Regions from separate parts of the Arthrobacter sp. sptzw42 genome, predicted to be linked through region 3. Evidence: riboswitches for the same ligand, from Rfam matches in the RefSeq annotation. Region 3 holds a riboswitch; each other region holds the start of a gene.
The links. A riboswitch is a leader RNA that binds a small molecule or an ion and turns the genes downstream of it on or off. The one in region 3 is predicted to bind cyclic di-AMP.

Region 1 (3,264 bases), on a different contig from region 3:
CGTGATGAACACGGACAACATGACCATCTCCGGGGAAACCATCGATTATGGGCCCTGCGCTTTCATGGACGCCTTCAACCCGGCCGCGGTGTACAGCTCCATCGATGTGGGCGGGCGTTACGCCTACGCCAACCAGCCGGTTATCGCGGAATGGAATCTGGCCCGCCTGGCCGAGGCCATGCTGCCACTCTTCCATGAAGACCAGGAACAGGCCGTTGCCCCGGCGGTGGAAGTACTTGGCAAGTTCCGCCGGCAATACAGTGACGCCTGGTTCGCCGGCATGAAAACCAAACTCGGCCTGGCGGAAGCCCCGGCCGGAAGCGCGGAGGCCGAAGAGGCCTCGGAGCTGGTGGACGGGCTGGTGGCCCTGCTGAAGGACGGACCGATCGACTACACGTCCTTTTTCCGCAACCTCTCGCACGCGGCCAGGGGCAACGACCGCCCCGCCCGCGGAATGGTTCTTGACCTGGCGGCCTTCGACGCCTGGGCCGGGCGGTGGCGCGCCCTGCAACCGGACGGGGACCTGATGGACACGGTCAATCCCGCCTACATCCCGCGCAACCATTTGGTGGAGGAAGCGCTCGCCGCAGCAACGGGGGGAGACCTTGATCCCTTTACCCGGCTCCTGGACGTGGTCAGTGCCCCGTTCAATGAGAGGCCCGGGCTGGAACGCTATGCCGAAGGAGCGCCGGAGGACTTCGGCAGCTACCAGACCTTCTGCGGGACCTGAAAATCCCCACATGGTGCCGGAACCAGGGGAGACCCGATGAAGCAAAACAGGGGCGGCAGCCGGGATTAATCCCGTCTGCCGCCCCTGTTCGGGTGGTGTGACTATGCTACGCGGACGAAGGAAGCGCCGCCGAGCCAGCTGATGGAGTGGACCTCGGTCTTGAAGCCGTCCACGCCGCCGCTGACAACCTGGCCGTTGCCGGCGAAGACGCCAACGTGGCCTGCGGTGATAACCAGGTCACCGGGAGCCGGGGTGGCAACGGTGGTGCCGTACTGGTAGAACTGGCCGGGAGCGAGGTCGCCAACGCTCTTGCCAACTGCGCGGAGTGCCTTCTCCACCATGGCGGTGCAGTCCTGCTGGACGCCCAACTGGCCGTAGGCGTTGGCCAGGATGGCTGCGCCGGTGCCCGTGCCGGTGGCTGCGGGAGCTGCCGGGGCAGGTGCAGCCGGAGCAGGTACGGCAGCCGTGGAGGCGTAGGACAGGTTCATGCCGGTGTTGGCAGGAGCGGCAGCCTTGGCGGGAGCCGGGGCGGCGGCCGGAGCAACTGCAACGGAGCCGGCACCGGGGATCTGGATCTGGTCGCCGGGGTAGATGATGGCGGTGATCGCCAGGCCGTTGGCGGCCAGGACGTCGTTCAGGGCTACGCCGTGGGCTGCCGCGATGGCACCGAGGGTATCGCCGGAAACAACAGTGTGGACGTTGGCTGCGGCTGCTGCCGGGGCGGCCACTGCAGCAGCCGGTGCTGCGTAAGCCTGGGTGTTAGTGGTCTCGGTGGTGTCCGGACCGGTTACGCCTGCGTGTGCCGGGGCGCCGACACCGAAGGCAATGCCGGATGCTGCTGCAACGGCGAGCGCCGGGCGGCCAAGGGACTTGGCTGACACAGCCAAGCCCTGGAGCGCGATTGAGCGGGCCGGAGTCGCGCGGTGACGGGCGGTGATGGAATTTTTTGACACGGTTGATCGCCTCTCCCATGCCTGCGGGGTGAGCTGTCGGGTTCGGGTTGGAGATACCCGGCCGGGAGCACATCCGGAAAAAGCGGAGGTGCTATCGACTTAACCCCAAGGCCTCATATGAGGCCGCGGAAACTTGGTTCCCCCGTCCCTGCCAGCTGAAGAGCGTTGGTTCCCGGGTCAGTGGCAGGGCTCGGCATACTGAGGGGAATGTCCCGTCTGGGAGGGACACCTGAAGACCCTAACCCGCGCGGGGCCCCATTGTCACGTTTGGGTAACATACGAGGTGCTTCTACCGCATTCCGCAAACGACTGGATGGTTGCAGCACCCCAGCCTGACCTTGCGAGATAGGCGCGCCGGAGATGTGGCTCGTGTTCTTTGTCACAGACCTATAACCTCGGCGTGAAACAGGCCGCCCTGGGATTCCGCGGCAGGAGCATATCGGGCTGGAAGGAAGGCTCCGGAATTCGGCCAGGCAACCGGGGCCCAGCGTGGCAGGCACGGCCTGGAACCGCTCCGGTGACGGGGAACAGGCACTGACCGCGCGTAGGCTTTTGCCATGCCTGACTACGAAAGGTTCCGGATCCTGCTGGAGGAGGAGCGGGAGCGCAAAGTTGCTCTCCTCCCGGCCCTCCGCGAGGACATCGCCTCGGCAAACTCGGCCCGGCAGGACTCGAATGTGGATGACGAGCATGACCCCGAAGGCGCCACCATCGCCTTCGAGCTGTCCCAGGCTTCGGCCCTGCTGCAGCAGAGCAGTGCCGGGCTCCACCAGGTGGACGCAGCCCTGGCCAGGATCGCCGCCGGCACCTACGGCACCTGCGCCGTCTGCGGTGAAGCCATTGCCGAGGGCAGGCTGGAGGCAAGGCCGTGGACGCCGTTCTGCATCCGGCACGCCGCGCCAGGCCGCCGATGACCAGCGGCAGGGAGCAGGTGGCGGCTGCCGCCGCATTTATTGACCGCACCCTGCAGAATGAGGGCGCCTGGTACCGGGCGGACGACGTCGAGGCCCGGCTGGGCGGTCAGCTGGCCTCCTACGGTTCTTCAGTGGGCGCTGTCCGGGGAACGGTCCGCGACGCCCTGCGCAAGTTCAAGGATTTTGATCACGACGGCGTTATGCAGCTCGCGTCCGCCCTGTGGGGCCAGCCACGGCCCGGCTCAAGGGCCGTTTATGAACGCCGCTTCGCCGCCGTCGTCCTGCTGCAGTCCAAAGTGTCACTCCTGCGCCACACGGACCTGACCCGGGTTGAGGGCTTCCTGCGGACTGCCGCGACCCAAGAACTGGCCGGCCCCCTGCTGGCCGATGTTGTGGCGCCGTTTTTGGCACGGCTTGACGGACGCGGGCGGCAACGTGCCAATGTCGTCCTCGCCCGCTGGCTGACGGACCCGGACAGCCAGTTGCGCCGCGCAGCGGACTATCTTGAACAGCATTCAGAACCCGAAGCCCCACCACAAGGAGACACCCATGAACGGACCCTTTGACCTTGAACGATTCGTCCACGCCCAGGACAGCGGCGGAACGTACGACCAGGCACTGGCGGAACTGCAGATGGGCAGTAAGTCCGGCCACTGGATGTGGTTCA
Region 2 (3,264 bases), on a different contig from region 3:
TGACACCGCCGGGCTCTGCGTGCTCAATCTGCATTGGTAACGGGCTCACGGACGCCCCTCCGGGCACCGGCTCCAACCTCCAGCTCGTGGTGAACGACATGCAATCCGCCCACCAACACCTGAAGGGCAACGGAGTGGACGTCAGCGACGTGGACGTGCAGGACTGGGGCCACTTTGTGTACTTCGCCGACCCGGACGGCAACAGGTGGGCGGTGCAGTACATCCCCGGCCGCGACGCCTAACCTTCACGGGGGCGCAGGCACGCGGGCAGGAAATGGCAGAGGACACAAAAGCGGCGGACGTTATTTTTTGCCGGCTTTGAGGTCCGCCACTGCCTTGGCGATGCGTCGCTGCCGGGTTTCGGGGGTCTTGGCTTCACCCAACGGATCAACGTACCGGCGCTGGGCACTGTAGTTCAGGGTGGCATAGAACTCCTGGGCGGCGGGCTCGGCAGCCAGTGCGGACGCAAGGTCCTCGGGCATCTCCACTTCCCGGGGCTGGGTGTCGAGTTCCAGGTCCACCTCCACAGTGTCTCCTGCGGCAACGCCAACAAACTCCCTGTTGGCCGCACTCAGTGAGACCAGGATTTGCCCGCCCATCACGGCAATGCTGCTGCGGTAGCTCTTGCCGTTGATGGTGACCACCACAGGCGCCCGCTTGCCGGCCCCGAGCTCCGAAACAACATCCCCGGGAACCTCGATGCCGGTCTTGTTTCCGCTGCCCTGGATCGTGGTGGTAAACCTCATGAATGACAGTATGCCGCGCGGCCCGCACCTTCAGAAGGTGCGGGCCGCACGGCTGACAGGTTCTTGATATCCCGGGCGTTTAGTACCAGTTGTTGGACAAGTGGAAGTTCAACGCGCCGCACGGGGACTGGTAGCGCTCCTGAATGTAGTTCAGGCCCCAGTTGATCTGTGTGCGGTAGTTGGTGAGGTAGTCCGCGCCTGCGCTGGCCATCTTTTCGGCCGGCAGGGACTGGACAATGCCGTAGGCGCCGCTGCTCGGGTTGGTGGCCGTGGTGGTCCAGTCCGATTCCTTGATCCACAGAGTAACCAGGCACTGCATCTGGTCAGGAGCCCAGCCGTAGTTGCCAAGCTGGCCGGCCGCATAGGCCTGGGCGCCGGCGGGATCATTGACCGCGACGACGGGGGCAGGCTCGGGGGCGGCCGCCGGTGCGGGCTCGGGAGCGGGTGCCGGTGCCGGCTCGGGAGCCGGTGCCGGTGCAGGTTCGGGTGCCGGTGCAGGCTCGGCCGCCTGCGGTACAACGTTGATTTCCGGCAGGGCCGGGGCTGCCGACTCCGGCGCGGGATTCGCCGTGATCTCGCTCTTTTCGATGCTGAGGTTGGACTGCGCCTCAACCGCCTGTGTTTCGGTGGCAGCTGCGCGGATGCTGGTTTCGGTAGCTTGTCCTGCAGCTCCAACTCCAATAAGGAGTGCGCATGACGCGGCAATCACTGCCGCGCGCTTGCCGAACGAAGGGATTTTGCCAGTTTCAGGCCCGGCCTGCGGTGCAGACTCAATTTTCGGACGTGGCTGTGCCAGGAATTTGAACATGATGAATCGCCTCTCACACCTGCGGAGTTAGCTGTCGGGTTCGGATGAGGGCATCCGGCCTTACGGAAAGTTCACGTGCTGGCTTAACCCCAAGGGCAATCAGTGCCCGGGACGGTGGGTCCCCCGCCTCTGCCTATGTTCAAGAGGAATCCGGGAAGTGGCAGAGCTTGGCGTCATCCGGATATGCGGCCCGAACGCCCGAACCGCACCCTATCGACGGTACAGGAACCAGACCGTAAGTCACAACTTGGTAACAGAGATCACGACGACGGCGCGTCGCCTTGTCGAAGCAGCAACCGGAGAAATGGCGTTTTCGCTATTGAGCTGACTTCGTGCGTTATGCCCCTGTTACCCCGAGCCGCGGTGTCGGTTGAGGAGTCAGGGATGGCAGGCTGCGCTGCCGCCGCTTGAGGTGAAAGCGGGCCAGGCCGCCCAAATTCGTCACGTGCTTCGGCCGATTTCCCGGGCTACTGGTGGCCGCTACTGGACAGTGAGCGACGAAAGGAAGGCGATTCCGGCAATTTGAAGACGCATGAAGAAAGCGAACTTGTGCGCGCTGTTCGCCGAATTAAGTTGCGCTGGCACCTTCAGGAGGAGCGTCAAACGGGATAATGATCAGCAATCTGACCATCAGCCAGAATCGTGATCTGCGACACGTTAAGCGCTTTTGTCTCACTATCCGGACGAAGCGGTCCATTGTTACTTGCAAGTTAGCATTGTTACGCTGCACACTTCCATTGTGAACAAGAACTCAACAGCACCTGCAGCCGCAGAACATTGGCCCAGCACATCCGCTGCTGCCGACATGCGCTGTTGTCGAATGTACGCCTGATCTTCCCACCCCTCGAAGTTAGTAGGCATACGCCCCCAGCCCAGCGTCGGGCGTCCCTCCCCGCAGTCCATGCGGGGAACCCAGCATTCGAGCCGCGATGACGGCCATTCACATTGAGGTAAGCAATCCATGTCAGTTGCATCCGGATACGTCCACATTTCTGTCCGTAACGCCGCCAAAGGTGGCCAGCCTTCCGGCCTCCGCCCCGGTTTCGGACCGCGCACGTCGCTCGCTCCCGCAACTTCGGGAAGCAGCTTTCCCGGCGCGGGCTATGGCCCCCAGGGCTTCAATCCCAACTCCTATGGCCAACTCCGCGCCGTTCCGCCGGCTGACTCCGCGCCGGTGACGGCTCCCACTCCCGTAGTGGCCGGCCCCGCCCCGGTCCGCCCGGTAGCCAATGAGAACGTTGCCCGCGGATTCGTTCTGTACATGGGAATTGATGAGGAAACTGCGGCCGCCGCGGGCACCTCCATCGCCAAGCTTGCCCAGGAAATCCGCGCCTACGCCCAGTCCCTGGTAACCGGAGCCGAAAGCTACGCCGCTGTTGCCGTAGCCCCGGCCGGCGCCCCCGGGTCAGCGCTCGACGTCGTCCGCTCCACGTTCGGTGACCCCACGGTTAACACCCGGCAGCGCACGGAAACCCCGCGGCCCCAGCAGCCCCAGGAACCGCGCCCCTCAGGCGTCCTCATCGACCTGGCCCGCCGCGAAGTACACCTTGATGGTGAATCCCTGAACCTGACGTTCAAGGAGTTTGAGCTCCTCAACTACCTTGTGGAAAACGGAACCCGCACCGTGGGCCGTGACGAACTGCTTGAAGGCCTGTGGCGGAACGCCGAAGAAGTCCCTAACGAGCGCACCATCGACGTCCACATCCGCCG
Region 3 (3,264 bases):
CAGACGTACGGGCTGCCGATGCCGGTGTAAGCGATGGCCGCGATGCCCGAGCTGGCCGCGGATGCGACGGGCTCGGCGATCTTCTTTGCTGCTGCTGTGGTGGCAGTCGCCGCAGTGGGGGCAGTTGACGCGGTCGCTGCAGTCGATGCGGCGGGGGCGTCCTCGTCATCGGAGGTTGACTGGACTGTCACAGGCTCCACAACAGGAGCGGCGATGGTGGTCACAACCGGCCGTTCGAAGGAAACGGTAGCCGTGGGTGCCGCGGTGACGGCAAGGGCGGGCTGCGCGGATCCGGACTCGGTGGAAGCGGAGATACCAGCAGTGGTATCTGCTGCATTGGCTGGCAGGCCCATGGTCAGGATGAGGCCGGATGCAGCAGCGATGACTGCAGCCTGGCGACCTACTGTCCCGGCATTGGCACTAACAGCCTTGGACATGGAGTCCAGGGCGTTGGTACGAACCGGTTGCGCGCGGTGGCGCGCCGAATTATGGCGTGAAGACACGAAGGTAGCCTCTCCCAATGCCTGCGAGGTGAGCTGTCGGATTCGGATGGGAGTCACCCGGCCGCGCGGCTTCCTGGGAAGCTTTTGCGACTTAACCCCAAGGCCTTCGAAACTAAAGGCCACAATTGGTTCCCCCGCCCCTGCCAGACGATGAAATGCGAACGGACCTTGAGCGGTGGCAGAGTTAGGCAATCCGCACAAGAGCGTCAACTTCGGAAAAGTTGACGCGAGTTAGACGGTACAGCAGTTTTGCGTGAATGTCACATTCAGGTCACGGCAGGTCAAGATGATTTGATAGCAAGCGGTCACTTGACTAGAGCCAGCTGGTGGGGTCGACGACCTCACCGTTGACCTGGACCTCAAAGTGCAGGTGGCAGCCGGTGGAGGCACCTGTGGTCCCGCTGAGGGCTACAACGTCTCCGCGGGAAACTGTCTGCCCCTCCTTCACGCTGAAGGAGGAGAGGTGGTTGTACGTGGTTTCCAGGCCGTTGCCGTGGTCCACTACAACGCGGTTGCCGCCACCGTACTCGTGCCAGCCGGCGAAGGTAACAGTTCCCGTGGCCGCAGCCAGGACGGATGTGCCGCACTGGGCCACATAGTCCTGCCCGCGGTGGAAGTCGCCGGAGCCTCCCGTGATCGGGCTGACGCGGTAGCCGAACGGCGAAGCAGTGGTCAAGGCAGCGAGTGGGGCACCGAGGCTTCCCGTGGAAGCAGCGCGGGTTACGGCGCCGGCAGACTGGGCGCTGAGCAGCTGCTTCAGCTTTCCGTCCGGGTCCGCCTGGGTGACTACAGCGGAACGGCTGAAGTCAATCGCGGCCCCGGCTTCTGCGGTGATCTGGGGCTGCGGGGCAACAGCTGACGCGGCAACGGCAGAGGATCCCAAGGTATCGGTGGCCATGACGGGACTGGTGGCCGGTACGGTCACGGTGAGTACCAGTCCGGTGGCGGCAAGTGCCACGCCGGCCTTTTGGCCGATGCCGCTGGCTGCAGCGAATTCGGTGACCTGACGGAAGGGACCCCGACGCCGGCGAGCATCACGGTGCGGATCGCGGGGGCGTTCCGAGGTGATGACTTCGACAACGCGCGGTGTCGAAGCAGGGACCGGCGCGCGGCGGCGTCCCCTGGAATTGTGCATGGTCAAGAAGGGTCCTCTCTGGAAAGCCTGCGAAGTTAGCTGTCGGATTCGGGTCAGAGAGTGCAAAGACCCGGTCCGCCGTAAGCAAGCTTCGGCACAGAGATATCCCGGAGGAATCCTTCACTGGAAGAGGCTTGCTGCTGACGGACTTAACCCCAAGGCAGTCCCCCGGCTGCCGCTTGTGGTTCCCCCGCCTCTGCCAGTTACGACTCGTGCTCCTGATCCGCTGGCAGAGCTCGGCTCCGGATCAGGTAACGCTTTAATATCAACTTCAGTTCAACTATAGAGGCAAAAGGGGCAAAGTAACAATTCCGTTATCTTTGCGTAAGCCACTTCACATGGGGTAGGACACCCAACGAGGATTCTCAGGCGAGGGCCACGAACACGTGGGCCGCCACCTCCGGCGGCAGCTCGAGCGCCCCTTCGATTCCCGGGACCCGGACGGAGATGTAGTCACCCACCCGTTCCAGCGACACAGCAGCGCCAGGCCGGATGCCGCCCTCGTCAAGCTGCGAGAGCAGCTCAGGCTCCACCTGGATGGGTTCAGCAAGCCGGCTGATGGTGACAACAGAGGCAGAACCGTAGGACTTCATCGCCTCCAGAAGGCTGACAGCCCCGTCGCCAAAACCAAGGGAAGGCATGCCGCCCAGCGCGGCCAGCCCGGGGATGGGATTTCCGTACGGAGACTTGGTGGGGTGGTCGAGCATCTCGTAGATGCGCCGTTCCACCCGCTCGCTCATCACGTGCTCCCATCGGCAGGCCTCGTCATGGACGTAGGCCCAGTCCAGTCCGATCACGTCGGCGAGGAGCCGCTCAGCCAGGCGGTGCTTGCGCATGACTTCGGTGGCGCGCTTACGGCCGGTTTCAGTGAGCTCCAGGTGGCGGTCGCCGGAGACCACTACGAGGCCGTCCCGCTCCATCCGTCCAATGGTCTGGGAAACGGTGGGCCCGGAGTGGCGAAGCCGTTCGGCGATACGCGCACGCAGGGCAACGATGTTCTCTTCCTCGAGCTCCAGAATGGTCCGAAGGTACATCTCCGTAGTATCAATCAGATCCGTCATCCAGCTCAGCTCCTCGAGCGCAGTACCTTGCGTTGTCCCACCGTATCGCCTTCAACTGCGACGTAGTCCGTGGAAAAGCTTAGCCTATTTTGACTTTGTCCGATTAGTTGCGGCGGGCTGTGTGACCGTCTCATTGACTGGACTATGACGGTTCCGGTTCCCGCCCCAACAGTCCCACAGGGCAGAATGAGGGAGGCCCTGGTTGGAGCTGTCACCGGCTGCCGGCCACCAGCACCCGTCCGGACCAAAGCCGTGTCCACGCCGAAATTGGAGCACCTGTGAGCGAACCCAGCATCACTATTCCCGCCGACCTCCTGCCCCGGGACGGACGGTTCGGCGCAGGGCCATCCAAGGTCAGACCGGAGCAGATTGATGCCCTGTCCGCGGCCTCGAAAAACATCCTGGGTACGTCCCACCGGCAGGCCCCGGTCAAGAACCTCGTTGGCTCCGTCCGCGAGGGCCTCGGCCGGTTCTTTCGGGCCCCGCAAGGGTACGAAGTTGTACTCGGCGTCGGCGGCTCCACGGCGTTCTGGGACATTGCCAGCTTCGGCCTTGTGGAAAAGAA

Region 1: linked by a shared signal. The riboswitch ahead of AC5RT4_RS03570 (LysM peptidoglycan-binding domain-containing protein) and the one ahead of AC5RT4_RS14420 (M23 family metallopeptidase) in region 3 are both predicted to bind cyclic di-AMP.
Region 2: linked by a shared signal. The riboswitch ahead of AC5RT4_RS12340 (aggregation-promoting factor C-terminal-like domain-containing protein) and the one ahead of AC5RT4_RS14420 (M23 family metallopeptidase) in region 3 are both predicted to bind cyclic di-AMP.

What each region holds. Positions count from the first base shown of each region.
Region 1 covers NZ_JBNHEX010000002.1:320,619-323,882, reverse strand. Annotated here, with positions in the region: gene AC5RT4_RS03575 (protein adenylyltransferase SelO) at 1-730, shown strand, start outside; gene AC5RT4_RS03570 (LysM peptidoglycan-binding domain-containing protein) at 832-1,683, opposite strand; cyclic di-AMP (ydaO/yuaA leader) riboswitch at 1,687-1,858, opposite strand; gene AC5RT4_RS03565 (TraR/DksA family transcriptional regulator) at 2,241-2,597, shown strand; gene AC5RT4_RS03560 (DNA alkylation repair protein) at 2,594-3,163, shown strand; gene AC5RT4_RS03555 (DUF1810 domain-containing protein) at 3,147-3,264, shown strand, end outside.
Region 2 covers NZ_JBNHEX010000009.1:41,699-44,962, reverse strand. Annotated here, with positions in the region: gene AC5RT4_RS12350 (glyoxalase superfamily protein) at 1-242, shown strand, start outside; gene AC5RT4_RS12345 (YdeI/OmpD-associated family protein) at 303-746, opposite strand; gene AC5RT4_RS12340 (aggregation-promoting factor C-terminal-like domain-containing protein) at 826-1,554, opposite strand; cyclic di-AMP (ydaO/yuaA leader) riboswitch at 1,560-1,720, opposite strand; gene AC5RT4_RS12335 (winged helix-turn-helix domain-containing protein) at 2,516-3,264, shown strand, end outside.
Region 3 covers NZ_JBNHEX010000012.1:56,608-59,871, forward strand. Annotated here, with positions in the region: gene AC5RT4_RS14415 (C40 family peptidase) at 1-437, opposite strand, end outside; cyclic di-AMP (ydaO/yuaA leader) riboswitch at 508-688, opposite strand; gene AC5RT4_RS14420 (M23 family metallopeptidase) at 817-1,638, opposite strand; cyclic di-AMP (ydaO/yuaA leader) riboswitch at 1,648-1,859, opposite strand; gene AC5RT4_RS14425 (iron-dependent transcriptional repressor DtxR) at 2,004-2,699, opposite strand; gene serC (phosphoserine transaminase) at 2,978-3,264, shown strand, end outside.